3 regions of the Amycolatopsis sp. NPDC049253 genome follow, and region 3 is predicted to be linked to each of the others. Evidence: riboswitches for the same ligand, from Rfam matches in the RefSeq annotation. Region 3 holds a riboswitch; each other region holds the start of a gene.
What was found. A riboswitch is a leader RNA that binds a small molecule or an ion and turns the genes downstream of it on or off. The one in region 3 is predicted to bind cobalamin.
Positions count from the first base shown of each region.

Region 1 (4,819 bases), on a different contig from region 3:
GACAAGCCGAAGGGCCTGCTGGCGATCGAGCACCACAACGCGGCCGGCTCGCGCGCGGGTGTCGTGCGGATCGAGTCGGCGGTGACGCGGCCGTGAGGTGGGGCCCCGTCACCCGGCAGGACGGGGTGACGGGGTCCTCCGATCGGGGAAGGCGTGTCTCGCTGGTCACATTCCCCGAATAGCGGTGATAGGGGGCTTTCCGGGTCGTTGCGACCCGGGAGGCCCCCTTTGTCTTTCACCCGTTCAGGTGTCTCACCCTGCGGGAGGATGCGGCATAAGGGTGGTGCGGCTACGTCGTCTTGTCTACGGCCGGTAACCTTCCGCTGCTGGCGTTTTCTTGCGGATGGGCCATCGGTGCGTTCGATGGCCTGGTCTACGGAGGTGTGTGGATGCGGCTCGCGGTGATCCCAGGTGACGGGATCGGGCCCGAGGTGGTCTCCGAGGCGCTCAAGGTGCTCGGTGAAGTAGCACCGACGGCGGAGATCACGAACTACGACCTCGGTGCCGCGAGGTGGCACTCGACGGGGGAGCTGCTCCCCGAGTCGGTGCTCGGCGAGCTGCGTCAGCACGACGCGATCCTGCTCGGCGCGGTCGGCGACCCGACGGTGCCCAGCGGCATCCTCGAGCGCGGCCTGCTGTTGCGCCTGCGCTTCGAGCTCGACCACCACGTAAACCTGCGCCCGGCGCGCCTGTACCCGGGCGTGCGCGGCCCGCTGGCCGACGCCGGCGAGGTCGACATGGTCGTGGTGCGCGAAGGCACCGAAGGCCCGTACACCAATAACGGTGGCCTGCTGCGCAAGGACACCGAGCACGAGGTCGCCACGGAGGTCAGCGTCAACACGGCGTTCGGTGTCCGCCGCGTCGTCGCCGACGCGTTCAACCGCGCCGAAGAGCGGCCGCGCAAGCACCTCACGCTCGTGCACAAGACCAACGTGCTCGAGTACGCCGGGTCGCTGTGGTCGCGGATCGTCGAGGAGGTCTCGCTGGAGCACCCCGACGTCACGGTCTCGTACTCCCACGTCGACGCCGCCACGATCCACCTGGTCACGGACCCCTCGCGCTTCGACGTGATCGTCACCGACAACCTCTTCGGCGACATCATCACCGACCTGGCGGCCGCCGTCACCGGTGGCATCGGCCTCGCGGCCAGCGGCAACCTCGACATCACCCGCCGCAACCCGAGCATGTTCGAGCCGGTCCACGGCAGCGCCCCCGACATCGCCGGCCAGGGTCTCGCCGACCCGACGGCCGCCGTGCTCTCGGTGTCGCTCCTGCTCGACCACCTGGGCCACAAGGAGGCCGCGCGCCGCATCGAGGCGTCGGTGGCCTTCGACCTGGCGACGCGCGACCAGGCGTCGCCCGGCACCACCCAGGCGATCGGCGACCGGCTGGCCGCGCTCGTCTCGTCGAACGTGCGCTCCGTCAGCTGACGTTGTCGTAAGGAACCCCGCCGCGGAAGCCGGTCGAAATCCGGCGCTGACCCGCAACGGTAGGCCCGCGGTCTGTGCTCTCACAGACCGCGGGCGAGCCCGATACCGGCGGTGGTTCTCGCACCACCCTCGTCCCTCCCGTCGTGGTCTACGGGAGACGACACCCCTCCTCTCCTTGGCGTGGCTGCCGTCTTCGTTGCGTGGACCCTGAGCAGATCGGGTCCTGCCGGTGCCACCTCCGAAGTTCTCGTCGTCTGACGGTCCGGGCGCCACGCCTTCTTTTCCTCCGGCCTCCGACGGGTCGCCTCCGGCGTCGCCGACCAACGGCGAATCCGACCTCGGCGATCCTGGCGCTGACTCAGCCGCTGCCGGCCCGGCGTTGCCGTTCAGCGGCGAACTCAAGCCCGGCGCCGGATCCGCTGATGTTTCGCCGTCGGCCGGGCGCTACTCGCACGATCACCGGCGAGTGCTCGCCGTCGCACCCCTCGCCGGCGCGGTTTTCCTCGTGTGGGTGGACGTCGCCGCACGAGTGCTCGCGGCGCCCGAGGAACTGCCGATCGGCGTGCTGACGGCTGCCGTCGGCGTCCCCGCGTTCCTGCTGCTGATGCGGCGGCGCGCCTACGTGTTCGGAGGTGCGTGAATGGACCTCTCGATCGAGGGCGTCAGCGTCGACGTGGCCGGTCGCGCGATCGTCGAAGACGTCACCCTCGAAGCCGCGCAAGGACGGTTCGTCGCGCTGCTCGGTCCCAACGGCAGCGGGAAATCGACGACTCTGCGCGCGGTCTACCACGTGCTCAAGCCTTCGAAGGGTGCCGTGCTGCTCGACAATCGGCCCCTTGAGGATCTTCAGGCGCGTGACCGGGCGCGGGCAATCGCAGCCGTCGCGCAGGAATCCCACACGGAGTTCGACTTCACCGTCGCCGAGGTCGTCGCCATGGGTCGCCTGCCGCACCACGGCCTGCTCGACCGCATGACCGCCACGGATCGGCAAGTGTGCGCGGCCGGGCTCCAGCAGGTCGGCCTGGCGGACTTCGCCGACCGCGGTGTCCTGACGCTTTCGGGCGGCGAACGGCAACGCGTCCTCATCGCGCGAGCCCTCGCGCAGGAGCCGCGGATCCTCGTGCTCGACGAGCCCACGAACCACCTCGACATCCGCCACCAGCTGGAGATCCTCGCCCTCGTGCGGCGAAGCGGCCCGACCGTGCTGGCTGCGCTCCACGACCTCAACCTCGCGGCCGCCACATGCGACACCGTGCACGTCCTCGACGGCGGCCGCCTCGTCGCGAGCGGAACGCCCGCGCAGGTGCTGACTCCCGATCTGCTGGCCGAGGTGTTCGGCGTGCGCGCCACGTGGTGACGCATCCGGCGACCGGCCGGCCCCAGCTGTTGTTCGACCGGCTCGACTCCGAGGAGGACAGTCATGCGTAAGACGATCGCGATGGTCCTGGTGGCCACGCTCTCCGTGACCGGCTGTGGTGCCCAGGTGTCCGAAGGGGACAGTGGCGTCGCGCTGGCGGGCTATCCCGTGACGGTGACCAACTGCGGTCAGCCGCTCACCATCCGAAAGCCGCCGTCGCGAGTGGTGACCAACGACATCGGCATCACGGAGCTGATGTTCGCCCTCGGCCTCGACGACCGGATGGCCGGCTACGTCGTCGACAAAGGACAGTCGGGTGTCGTCGCGTCTTCGCCGTGGAAAGCCGATTTCGCGAAGGTGCCCAAGCTCGCCGAGAAGATCAACCGCGAAGTCGTGCAGGGCGCCGGCGCCGACCTGGTGTTCGCGGGGTGGAACTACGGCTTCTCCGAGAGCACCGGCTTCACGCCCGACACGCTCACGCAGCTCGGCATCCAGAGCTACCAGCTGACCGAGGCCTGCCGCAACGGCGTCGGCAAGCAGCGCGGCATCATGCCGCCGCTCGACGCGCTGTACACCGACCTGCGCAACCTCGGCAAGATCTTCGGCGTCAGCGACCGCGCGGAGAAGTTGGTGAAGCAGTACAGCGACCAGGTCGAGGCCGTCACGAAGGCCGTCGCCACTCAGGGGCAACGGCCCAAGGTGTTCCTCTACGACGACGGCCGCGACCAGCCGTTCACGGCCGCCCGCAACGCCGGCCCCGACGAGATCATCACCAAGGCGGGCGGCACCAACATCTTCTCCGACGTCGACGACAGCTGGACGACGGTAAGCTGGGAGGGCGTGGTCCAGCGCGCGCCCGACGTCATCCTCATCAACGACTACGGCGGCGAGGTCGGCACCGTCGCCGACAAGGAGAACTTCCTCCGCTCACAACCAGGCCTGCGTGACATCCCGGCCGTGAAGCAGGGCCGCTTCTTCGCCTTGCCCTATGCGGCTCTGGTGGAGGGCCCGCGCAACGCTTCGGCCGTGCAAGCGTTCGGCGCGTACCTGGCCGGCCTGCCCCGTTGACCGGCTCCCAGGAAGTGGGAAGCTCCGCCCGGCACTTGGATGCCGGACGGAGCTGTGGCATCATGCAAACCATGACCGCCATCTCGATCATTATCGCCGAGCGCGCCGGATAGACGCTCCACAAGAGCTTCCGGCGCGCAACCTCTCGCACCCATGCGGGAGGTTTTTTTGTTGCCAGAAACAGGTTTTGCCCGCCACAAGGAGACACCGTGACCCGCACGGAGCCCGCCGAAACGCCCCTCGGTGACGCCTTCCACCTCTACGACACGACCCTGCGCGACGGCGCCCAGCGCGAAGGCATCACGTACTCCGTCACCGACAAGCTCGCCGTCGCCCGGCTGCTCGACGAGCTCGGCGTGGGCTTCATCGAGGGCGGCTGGCCGGGCGCGTTGCCTAAGGACACGGAGTTCTTCGCGCGGGTGGCGAAGGGCGAGCTGGAGCTGAAGCACGCCGCGCTCGTCGCCTTCGGGTCCACCCGCAAGGCAGGCACTCGTGCGTCCGAGGATCCGCAGGTCCGTGCGCTGTTGGACTCCGAAGCGCCCGTGGTCACCTTGGTGGCGAAATCCGACCTGCGGCACATCGAACGCGCGCTGCGTGTCGACGTCGAAGAGGCGTGCGCCATGGTCCGAGACACCGTCGCGTTCCTGACCGGCGAGGGCCGGCGCGTGTTCCTCGACGCCGAGCACTTCTTCGACGGATACGCCTTTTCACCCGACACCGCGCTGCGAGTACTCGACGCCGGCGCCAGTGCCGGCGCGGACGTCCTCGTGCTCTGCGACACCAACGGCGGCCAGCTGCCGCTCGGCCTCGCGGAGACCGTGCGCGAGGTCAAGGACAAAACCGGGTTCCGGCTGGGAATCCATTGCCAGGACGACACTTCCTGCGCCGTGGCGAACTCCGTCGCCGCGGTGCAGGCCGGCGCGACGCACGTCCAGTGCACCGCGAACGGTTACGGGGAACGGGC
Region 1 covers NZ_JBFAQX010000012.1:236,880-241,698, forward strand. The annotation lists gene AB0K15_RS26840 (S8 family serine peptidase) at 1-96, shown strand, start outside; gene AB0K15_RS26845 (3-isopropylmalate dehydrogenase) at 390-1,430, shown strand; cobalamin riboswitch at 1,419-1,559, shown strand; partial or broken gene AB0K15_RS26850 (iron chelate uptake ABC transporter family permease subunit) at 1,888-2,070, shown strand; gene AB0K15_RS26855 (ABC transporter ATP-binding protein) at 2,071-2,787, shown strand; gene AB0K15_RS26860 (ABC transporter substrate-binding protein) at 2,851-3,855, shown strand; gene cimA (citramalate synthase) at 4,065-4,819, shown strand, end outside.
Region 1: linked by a shared signal. The riboswitch ahead of AB0K15_RS26850 (iron chelate uptake ABC transporter family permease subunit) and the one ahead of AB0K15_RS19600 (hypothetical protein) in region 3 are both predicted to bind cobalamin.

Region 2 (4,819 bases), on a different contig from region 3:
TGGTGAACCCGCACCTGGTCAAGAGCCTCAAGGCCCGCGGCCTGTGGGACGAGGTCATGGTCAGCGACCTGAAGTACTTCGACGGCAGCCTCGGCCAGATCGACCGCGTGCCGGACGACCTCAAGGCCCTCTACGCCACCGCGTTCGAGATCGAGTCGAAGTGGATCGTGGACGCCGGCTCGGTCCGGCAGAAGTGGATCGACCAGGCGCAGTCGCTGAACCTCTACATCGCGGCGCCGAGCGGGCGCAAGCTCGACGAGCTGTACCGCTACGCCTGGCACAAGGGCCTCAAGACCACGTACTACCTGCGCGCACAGTCGGCGACGCACGTGGAGAAGAGCACCCTGCGCGGCACCGACGGCAAGCTGAACGCGGTCTCGGCCGCCCCGGCCGCCACCGCTGCCGCTCCGGCCGAGGCGGCCGCCCCGGCGCCTTCGCCCGCGCCGTCGCCGTCGCCGTCGGCCGCCGTGCCGGCGAGCCCCGCCGCGGCCGTGCCCGCCGCGGTTCCGGCCGCCAAGCCCGCCGAGCCGAAGGAAATGCCGAAGGTCGACGACATCGACTTCGTCGCCACCGAAGGCGCCTCCTGCCGCATCGACGACCCCGACTGCGAAGCCTGCCAGTGACCTCCTCGCCAGTGGTGCCGCCGGCGAGAACCGGCCGCACCGCCGGCGAGCCTTTTCTTGGAGCCTCTAGATGACCAACGTGGAGACCACGGACGCCACCGGCCTCGGCGCGATCGAGGTCGGCGCCGCCCGGATCAACGTCGACGACAAGCGCATGATCAACGCGCGCGCCGACGTGAACCAGCTGCTGCCCATGAAGTACCGCTGGGCGTGGGACAAGTACCTCGCCGCGTGCAACAACCACTGGATGCCGACCGAGGTCGCCATGCAGGCCGACATCGCGCTGTGGAAGTCGCCGGACGGCCTGACCGAGGACGAGCGCCAGATGCTCAAGCGCAACCTCGGCTTCTTCGCCACCGCGGAATCCTTGGTGGCCAACAACATCGTGCTCGCGGTGTACCGCCAGATCACCAACCCCGAGTGCCGCCAGTACCTGCTGCGCCAGGCGTTCGAGGAAGCCGTGCACACGCACACCTTCCAGTACATCTGCGAAAGCCTCGGCCTGGTCGAGGGCGAGCTGTTCAACATGTACCGCGAGGTGCCGTCCATCTCCGAGAAGGACGCGTGGGCGCTGAAGTACACGCAGAACCTCGAGAACCCGGACTTCGAGACCGGCACGCCGGAAGCCGACCAGGCGTTCCTGCGCGACCTCGTGGCGTTCTACGTGATCTTCGAGGGCATGTGGTTCTACACCGGCTTCGCGCAGATCCTCTCGCTCGGCCGGCGCAACAAGATGGTCGGCATCGCCGAGCAGTACCAGTACATCCTGCGCGACGAGTCGATCCACCTGAACTTCGGCATCGACTGCATCAACCAGATCAAGATCGAGAACCCGCACCTGTGGACCGAAGAGTTCCAGGCGGAGATCCGGCAGATGCTGACCGACGCGTGCGAGCTGGAGGTCCGCTACGCGCGCGACACCATGCCGCGCGGCATGCTGGGGCTGTCGGCGCAGTTGTGCGAGCAGTACATGCACTTCATCACCGACCGGCGCGCCCAGCAGATCGGCCTCGCGCCGATCTTCGGGGAGACGGAGAACCCGTTCCCGTGGATGTCGGAGGCGATGGACCTGAAGAAGGAGAAGAACTTCTTCGAGACCCGCGTGATCGAGTACCAGTCGGGTGGCGCGCTCGACTGGGATTGATCGGCTGCGGGGCCCGATCCCGGTCTCCGGGATCACAGCGGACGTCGTGCCGCCGGAAGCCCCGACCCCGCTAGGCTCGGCCACGCCACTGGTTCGCCAGGGCGTGGCCGAGCTTTTTCCGGTCGTGTCCCGGTGAGGCAACAGGGAACCCGGTGTGAATCCGGGACTGCCCCGCAGCGGTGAGTGGGAACGAAAGCCGTCACCACGAAGTTCGTGGTCGAGCACTGGGCGAGACGCCCGGGAAGCGACGGCGAGTAGGCGCGAGCGTTGCGCCCACGAGTCCGAAGACCTGCCCGTGGTACGTGCGCCGACGGCGTGCGTGAGTCCGGGCCCCGTGGGACACGGCCTGACCGAACGCGGCTCTCGCGTGCCCGGGCTCGTCGAGCGAGCTCGCGAGGAGAGAGCCTGTGACCACCATCGGCACCACCGTCCTGGGATACCCGCGCATCGGAGGAGACCGGGAGCTCAAACGCGCCCTGGAGCGCTACTGGGCGGGCACCGCCGGCGAGGCGGAGTTGCTCGCCACCGGCCGCGGACTGCGCGCGCGGACGTGGTCGCGGCTGCGCGACGCGGGACTGAAATCGGTCCCCTCGAACACCTTTTCCCACTACGACCACGTGCTCGACACCGCCGAGCTGTTCGGCGCGCTGCCCGAGCGCTTCACGCGCCTGGGCCGATCACCGCTGGACACGTACTTCGCCGCCGCGCGCGGGGTGCAGCACGAACCGGCGCTCGAGATGACGAAGTGGTTCGACACCAACTACCACTACCTCGTGCCCGAACTGGGGCCGGAAACACGGCTCCGGCTCGCCGGCACGAAACCGCTCGACGAGGTGCGCGAGGCCCGGGAGCTGGGCGTCGAGACGCGGCCGGTGCTCGTCGGCCCGGTCACGTTCCTGCTGCTCGCCAAGGCGGTACAGCCCGGCTTCGAGCCGTTGGAGCTGCTCGACGAGCTGCTGCCCGCGTACGCGGCGCTGCTCAGCGCGCTGAACGCCGAGGGCGTCGAGTGGGTGCAGCTCGACGAGCCGGCGTTCGCCGGCGACCGCACCACGAAGGAGCTCAACGCGCTGACCCGCGCGTACCACGTGCTGGCCAAGGCACAGGACCGGCCGAAGCTGCTCGTCGCCGGGTACTTCGGCGCCCTCGGCCGCGGGCTGGGCGTGCTCGCCCGTTCCCCCATCGAGGCACTGGCCGTGGACCTCGTCACCGACGCGTCCTTTGTGGACGCTGTGGCGGCGGAAGGCGCGTTGCGCGACAAGGAGGTGCTCGCCGGCGTCGTCGACGGGCGCAATGTGTGGCGCACGGACCCGGACCGCGCGCTGGAGCACGCGGCCCGGCTGGCGGGCACCGCGCAGCACGTGAGCATCGCGACGTCGTGCTCGCTGCTGCACGTGCCCTACGACGTCGAGGCCGAGAACCTCGATTCACGGCTGAAGAGCTGGCTCGCGTTCGCCGACCAGAAGGTCGCCGAGGTCGTGCTGCTCGGGCGGGCGCTGCGCGGCGAGCGGGTGGACCTGTCGGCGGCGCGGGCGGCCGTCGCGGACCGCGCGACGAACCCGGTGGACGTGGCCGTGCGGGAGCGACTGGCGGCGCTGACACCGCAGGACGCGGTGCGTGAGCCGTACGAGCGGCGAGCGGCCGTGCACCAGGAGTCGCTCGGCCTGCCGCCGCTGCCGATCACCACGATCGGCTCGTTCCCGCAGACCACCGACGTCCGCAAGGCCCGCGCCGCGTACCGCGCGGGCACGCTCGACGAAGCCGCGTACGTGGCCGCCATGCACGCCGAGATCGACCGCGTGGTGCGGCTGCAGGAGGAGCTGGGCCTCGACGTGCTGGTGCACGGCGAGCCCGAGCGCAACGACATGGTGCAGTACTTCGCCGAGCAGCTCGCCGGGTTCGCCTCGACCGAGCACGGCTGGGTGCAGTCCTACGGCTCGCGCTGCGTCCGCCCGCCGATCCTCCACGGCGATGTCTCGCGCCCGCGGCCGATGACGGTGCCGTGGGCGCGGTACGCGCAGAGCCGCACGGCCAAGCCGATCAAGGGCATGCTGACCGGCCCGGTCACGATCCTCGCGTGGTCGTTCGTGCGCGACGACCAGCCGCCGGCGGACACGGCGCTGCAGGTCGCGTTCGCGATCCGCGACGAGGTGACCGACCTCGAAGCCGCGGGTGTGCGCGTGATCCAGGTCGACGAGCCGGCGCTGCGGGAGCTGCTGCCGCTGCGCGCGGCCGGGCACGCGGCCTACTTCGGCTGGGCGGTGCGCGCGTTCCGGGTCGCGACGGCCGGTGCCGCCGAAGGCACCCAGATCCACACGCACATGTGCTACTCGGAGTTCGGAGAGGTGCTCTCGGCGATCGACGGCCTCGACGCCGACGTGACCAGCATCGAAGCCGCGCGCTCGAAGATGGAGGTGCTCGCCGACCTGTCGGCCGTCGGGTTCGCGCGCGGCGTCGGCCCCGGCGTCTACGACATCCACTCGCCGCGCGTGCCGGGCGTCGAGGAGGTCGCGGACCTGCTGCGCACGGCGGCGGCCGCCGTGCCCGCGCGCCGGCTGTGGGTGAACCCCGACTGCGGCCTCAAGACGCGCCGCTACGCCGAGGTGGAGCCCGCGTTGCGCCACCTCGTCGCGGCGGCCCGCCAGGTCCGCGCCGAACAGGACTGACCAACCCCGAACAACCCCGAGCGACGGTGCCGGGCGGCGCGAACCACCGCCCGGCACCCGATCTTCGTCAAGGATCACCCGGATGGAGCCGGCGGAAGGTATTGTCATTCGGTCAACAACGCGGCACGGTGGAGGCCGGACCGGGTTTCCGCCAGCGAAGGCAGGTCGCCATGACGAGCGCAGCCGGCAAGGTCGGCAGGGTCGCCGAGAGCCTGCGTGAGCGCGTGCCCACGCTCACGTCGATGCCGCTGCCCCGCACCGTCGACCAGCGCTGGCAGGCCGTCACCTACCCCGTGCGCGAGCTCGCGGCGCCGCCCGCCGGCAGCGGCCTCAAGCCGGTGCTGGGCGACGACGGCCCGCCGGTCGTGGGCCACGCGCTGGAGATGATG
Region 2 covers NZ_JBFAQX010000003.1:538,565-543,383, reverse strand. The annotation lists gene AB0K15_RS10115 (ribonucleoside-diphosphate reductase subunit alpha) at 1-623, shown strand, start outside; gene AB0K15_RS10110 (ribonucleotide-diphosphate reductase subunit beta) at 694-1,767, shown strand; cobalamin riboswitch at 1,881-2,079, shown strand; gene metE (5-methyltetrahydropteroyltriglutamate--homocysteine S-methyltransferase) at 2,175-4,430, shown strand; gene AB0K15_RS10100 (cytochrome P450) at 4,601-4,819, shown strand, end outside.
Region 2: linked by a shared signal. The riboswitch ahead of metE (5-methyltetrahydropteroyltriglutamate--homocysteine S-methyltransferase) and the one ahead of AB0K15_RS19600 (hypothetical protein) in region 3 are both predicted to bind cobalamin.

Region 3 (4,819 bases):
GCAGGACGACGGGCGGCGCCGCGGTCAGCTGCACGGCCAGTACGAGCGCGAGCCGCTGTCCTTCCGAGAGGTCACGAGGGTTCGCGTCCGGCGAGACACCCGAAACCAGCCGGTCCAGCAGCGCCCGGGCCGTGCCGGCGGCGGCGCCCGATTCGGCGTCGGCCTGCCGGCACTCGGCGGCCACGGAGTCGAGGTACAGCAGGTCGGACGGGGTCTGCGGCACCAGGCCGACGCGCGACCGCGCCACCCGCGGCCGCACCGCAGCCGGGTCCGCGCCGAGCACGTCGACGGTCCCGCCCGAGCGCGGCCCGCTGCCCTGCAACGCCCACAGCAGCGAAGACTTGCCGGACCCGTTGCGCCCCATCAGCGCGACGACCTCGCCCCGGCCCAGCCGCAGGTCCACCCCGCGCACGGCCACTACGCCCCCGTAGCGCACCTGAACCCCCCGCGCGGTGAGCACGTCCTCCGTGGGCACGCCGGCCACGGCGGGGCGGGTCACCGACGAGAGCCGTTCCCGCAACGGCCCGGCCCGCCGGCGCGCGTCCCGCACCGAGAGCGGCAGCGGTGACCAGCCCGCGAACCGGCCGAGCTCCACGATCGGTGGCGCGACGTCGGCGTCCGCGAACACCTCCGCCGGCGGTCCGGACCGCATCGAACCGCCGCCCGGCAGGTAGAGCAGCCGGTCGGCGTACTGCGCCACGCGCTCCATCCGGTGCTCCGCGACGACAACCGTGGTGCCGAGGTCGTGCACCAGCCGCGTGATCGCGGCCAGCACCTCCTCGGCGGCAGTCGGGTCGAGCGCCGACGTCGGCTCGTCCAGCACGAGCACGCGCGGGTGTGCCGTGAGCACGGACCCGATCGCCACGCGCTGCTGCTGCCCGCCCGACAGTGTCCGAAGTGGACGGTCGCGCAGCTCGGCGATGCCCAGCAGGTCGAGCGTCTCCTCCACGCGCTTGCGCATCACGTCGGGCGCCACGGCCAGCTGCTCCATCGCGTACGCGAGCTCCTCCTCGACGGTGTCCGTGACGAACCCGGCGAGCGGATCCTGCCCCACGACCCCGACGACGGACGCCAGCTCACGCGGCGGGTGCGTGGCCGTGTCCAGACCGTCGACGAACACGCGCCCGGCCAGCGTCCCGCCGGTGAAGTGGGGCACGAGCCCGTTGATGGCCCCGAGAAAAGTCGACTTGCCGACCCCGGTGCGCCCGGCCACCAGGCACAGCTCGCCTTCCTCCACCACGAGGTCGACGCCGCGCAGCACGGGCGCGGAAGCTCCGTCGTAGGTGACGGTGACCTGCGAGAACTCGATCACCGCGCCACCTCCGCGACGGGCAGCGGCCGCGGCGCGAGCCAGGCCGGCAGCACCGCGATCAACACGGCCAACGCCGGCAGCAAGGGCAACGTCGGCCAGCTCGGCGGGCTCACCGACGTCACCAGCTGCGCCGGCGGGCAAGCCAGCAGCAGCCCCGCCGACACGACCCCGCACAACACCACCAACGTCTCCGGCAGCCGCCACGGATCGGGCCGGTACGCGGTCCGCTGGATCCGCCGCCCGCCCAGCACGAACCCGGCGGACGCCACGACCAGCCCGGCCACCAGCATCGGCACACCGAGCCAGCTCGACGACCCGTCGAGCACCCCGTACACCCCGACCGCGACCCCGACCAGCCCGGCCAGCACGCAGGCCGCGATCAGCACCCGCACACGCGGCGCGAGGTACCCGCGCCGGCCGTAGCCGCGCGAGTCCATGGCCGCCGCCAGCAGCAGCGAGCGGTCCAGCGCGTCCGCCAGCACCGGCACGAAAACCCCCTTCACGAACCTCAGCCCCCGGCCACGCGCCGCCCGCAGCCGCCGCGCACGCCGCACCCGCTGCACGCTCTCCACCAGCTGCGGCGCCATCGAAAGCGCCACCGTGACGGCCGTGCTCACCTCGGCCAACGCACCCGGCACGGCCTTGAGCAGGCGTTTCGGGTTCGCCAGCGCGTTGGCGGCGCCGACGCAGAGCACGATCGCCGCCAGCCGCAGCCCGTCGTAGAAGCCGCCGAGCAGCTCCTCGGCCGACGTCGGGCCCAGCAGCTCGATCCCGGCGGCCGCGGCGGGCAGCGGGATCGTCGGCAGCGTGAACAGCACGTGGCCGCCGTCCTCGCCGCCGATGAGGATGCGGAACAGCACACGCGACACCACGATCACCCCGGCGACCAGCGCGTACACGCGAAAAGCCAGCGCCCACGGCGCGTCTCCGCGACGGTTCACGACCACGAACCCGGCCACGGCGATCACCAGCGCCAGCAGCAGCGGGTTGGTGGTGCGGCTGGCGGCGACGGCGAGCGCGAGCGCCCACACCCACCACGCACCCGGGTGCAGAGCCCGCGCGTTACCGGGCAGCACGCCCGCGCCGCAGCCCGACGACCACGCCCGCGACGACGAGCACCGCGATCACGACGAGCCCGATCACCAGGCTCCACGGGAAGCCGCTGCCGCCGGAATCCGTCGACGCGGCGGCGGGAACAGGTGCGTTGGCCTTGCGCACCGGCGCCACCCGCGGCGGCGGGTAGTCCTGGAACGACTTGTTGTGCGCGAACGACCAGCCCTCGAAGCTCCCCGCCGGCGGCTTCCAGCCCTGCACACCGACCTGGCTCGACGCCCACTTGCCGCCGTCGGTCGCCGTCCAGAAGCTCCACGACGCGCTCTCCGGCGGCATCCCCGAACACGACTGGTCGGCCGGTTTGCCCTCGATCTTGCAGATCAGCGCCAGGCCGTACTTGCCGACGCCCGCGATGTCGAGGCCGGCGTTCTGCATCGCCGCCACGCCGTCGGCCTGCGGCCCGGGCGCGCAGCGGATCAGGGTGTCGCCACCGAGGTCCTGGAAGTCGACGACCACGGTCACGCCGTTGCCGTCCGGGCAGTAGCCCGCGGTGCCCTTCCCGGGCACGGTCGCGGTGGCGGGACTCGCGCCGGACAGACCGGCGGTGACCAGGAGCGCGGCCACGGCAAGCATCCGGACCGGAGACACACGGAGCAGGGCAGGGATTACTGATCCGGCCAAAAGTAGGCCGACCCTCACGCGGCGCGTAACCGTTACTACGAAGCCATTCGGCCGTGACTGTGGTCGGATTGGTAATGGTCGGCACAAAAACCGCATCGTTGATGAAACCTCGCATCGAGTCGGACCACGGCGGGCGATCCGGCTCACGGCCGCGCGGGCGGCCGCTCACGGTTGCGGGTCAGCGCCGGATTCCCACCGGCTTCCCCCGATCGTGGTGTACAGCTGACCGACGTTAACCCACCGGAGGTACCCGCCGGAAGCGGCGCCGGACACACCTACACTTCCGGGCGTGGACGTCGGACAGCTGCGCATCGGCCTCGTCGGAACCGGTCCCTGGGCGACGACGGTGCACGCGCCGGGCCTGGCCGAGCACCCCGGCACCGAGCTCACCGCCGTGTGGGCGCGCCGCGTCACCAGCGCCCGTCCGCTGGCCGAGGCCCACGGCGCGGTCGGCACCGACGACCTCGACGAGCTGTTCTCCCTGGTCGACGCCCTCGCCTTCGCGGTGCCGCCCGCCGTGCAGGCGGAGATCGCGACGCGCGCGGCCGAGGCCGGCAAGCACCTGATCCTCGAGAAGCCCATCGCCGCCGACCTGGCGAGCGCACAGCGGCTGGCCGACGCCGTGGACAAGGCCGGCGTCGCGTCGCTCGTGATGCTCACGCTGCGGTTCTCCCAGCAGACGCGCGAGTGGCTCGACGGTCTCGCCGCCTCGGGCGGCTGGCGCGGCGGGGGCGCGCGCTGGCTGTCGGGCGCGCTGCTCGGCGGGCAGTACTCGACCTCGGCCTGGCGCCTCGACGCGTCCGGCGGCGCGCTCGCCGACATCGGCCCGCACGCGTTCGACCTGCTCGACGCGGCCCTCGGCCGCATCACCGACGTGCTCGCGGCCCACCGGGGCCCCGACGACCTGTGGCAGCTGATGTTCGCCCACGAGGGTGGTGCCACGAGCACCGCGACACTGTCGCTGCGGCTGCCGGTTCAGCCGACCGTGGTCGAGGTCGCGGTCTACGGCGAGCACGGCTACCGGACACTCGGCCGCAAACCGGGCACCGCCGGGGAGTCCTACACGGCCCTGCTCGACGACTTCGCGGCCATGGTCGCGAGTGGCACGACGACGCATCCGTGCGACGTCCACCGTGGCCTGCACCTGTCCGCGCTCATCGAGAAAGCGCGCGAGCTCGCCGGGTAGTACACAGGCTCGAACCCTTGTTTTCCGTTGTGGAACAAGGCTTTTCGCCAAGTCGGCGAAATCCTTCCACAGGGTTGTCCACAGCATCCACTATGGACGGTCCGCGCCTCGACCGAACCACGGGAAGCCGTTTCGCGCCACCGGAAAGATCACCGAATAGTGCGGCCCGCTGAGCATGCCGACTCGAACCGGCAATGCGAAGGTTGATCTTGGAAGGGCGGGAAGAAGCAGTTCAGAGGGGTTCGAGAAGGGAAGCGCATGGGTGCCTTGCTGCGCGCTTTCTGGGGGATCATCCCGATCACGGCCATCGCGGTGCCATACGCGCTGCTCTGCTGGCCCTTGCTCGCCGCGCGGAGGCGGCGAAGAAACAGCGGCATCAGCCTGGGCCACGCCTCGGCGACCGCGGCCGTCGACGTGACGGCGGTGACCATCGGCGCACTCGTGCTCTGCCTGGTCATCATGCCCGTCGGCACCGCTTCGGGGAGCACCCTCGACCTCGTGCCCGGCGCCGACCTCTCCGCCGCGCTGTCCGACGACGGATCGCTCTGGCAGGTCGTCGGCAACGTCCTCCTCCTGTGCCCGCTGGG
Region 3 covers NZ_JBFAQX010000007.1:403,204-408,022, forward strand. The annotation lists gene AB0K15_RS19590 (ATP-binding cassette domain-containing protein) at 1-1,312, opposite strand, end outside; gene AB0K15_RS19595 (CbiQ family ECF transporter T component) at 1,309-2,385, opposite strand; gene AB0K15_RS19600 (hypothetical protein) at 2,375-2,998, opposite strand; cobalamin riboswitch at 3,157-3,292, opposite strand; gene AB0K15_RS19605 (Gfo/Idh/MocA family oxidoreductase) at 3,336-4,232, shown strand; gene AB0K15_RS19610 (VanZ family protein) at 4,491-4,819, shown strand, end outside.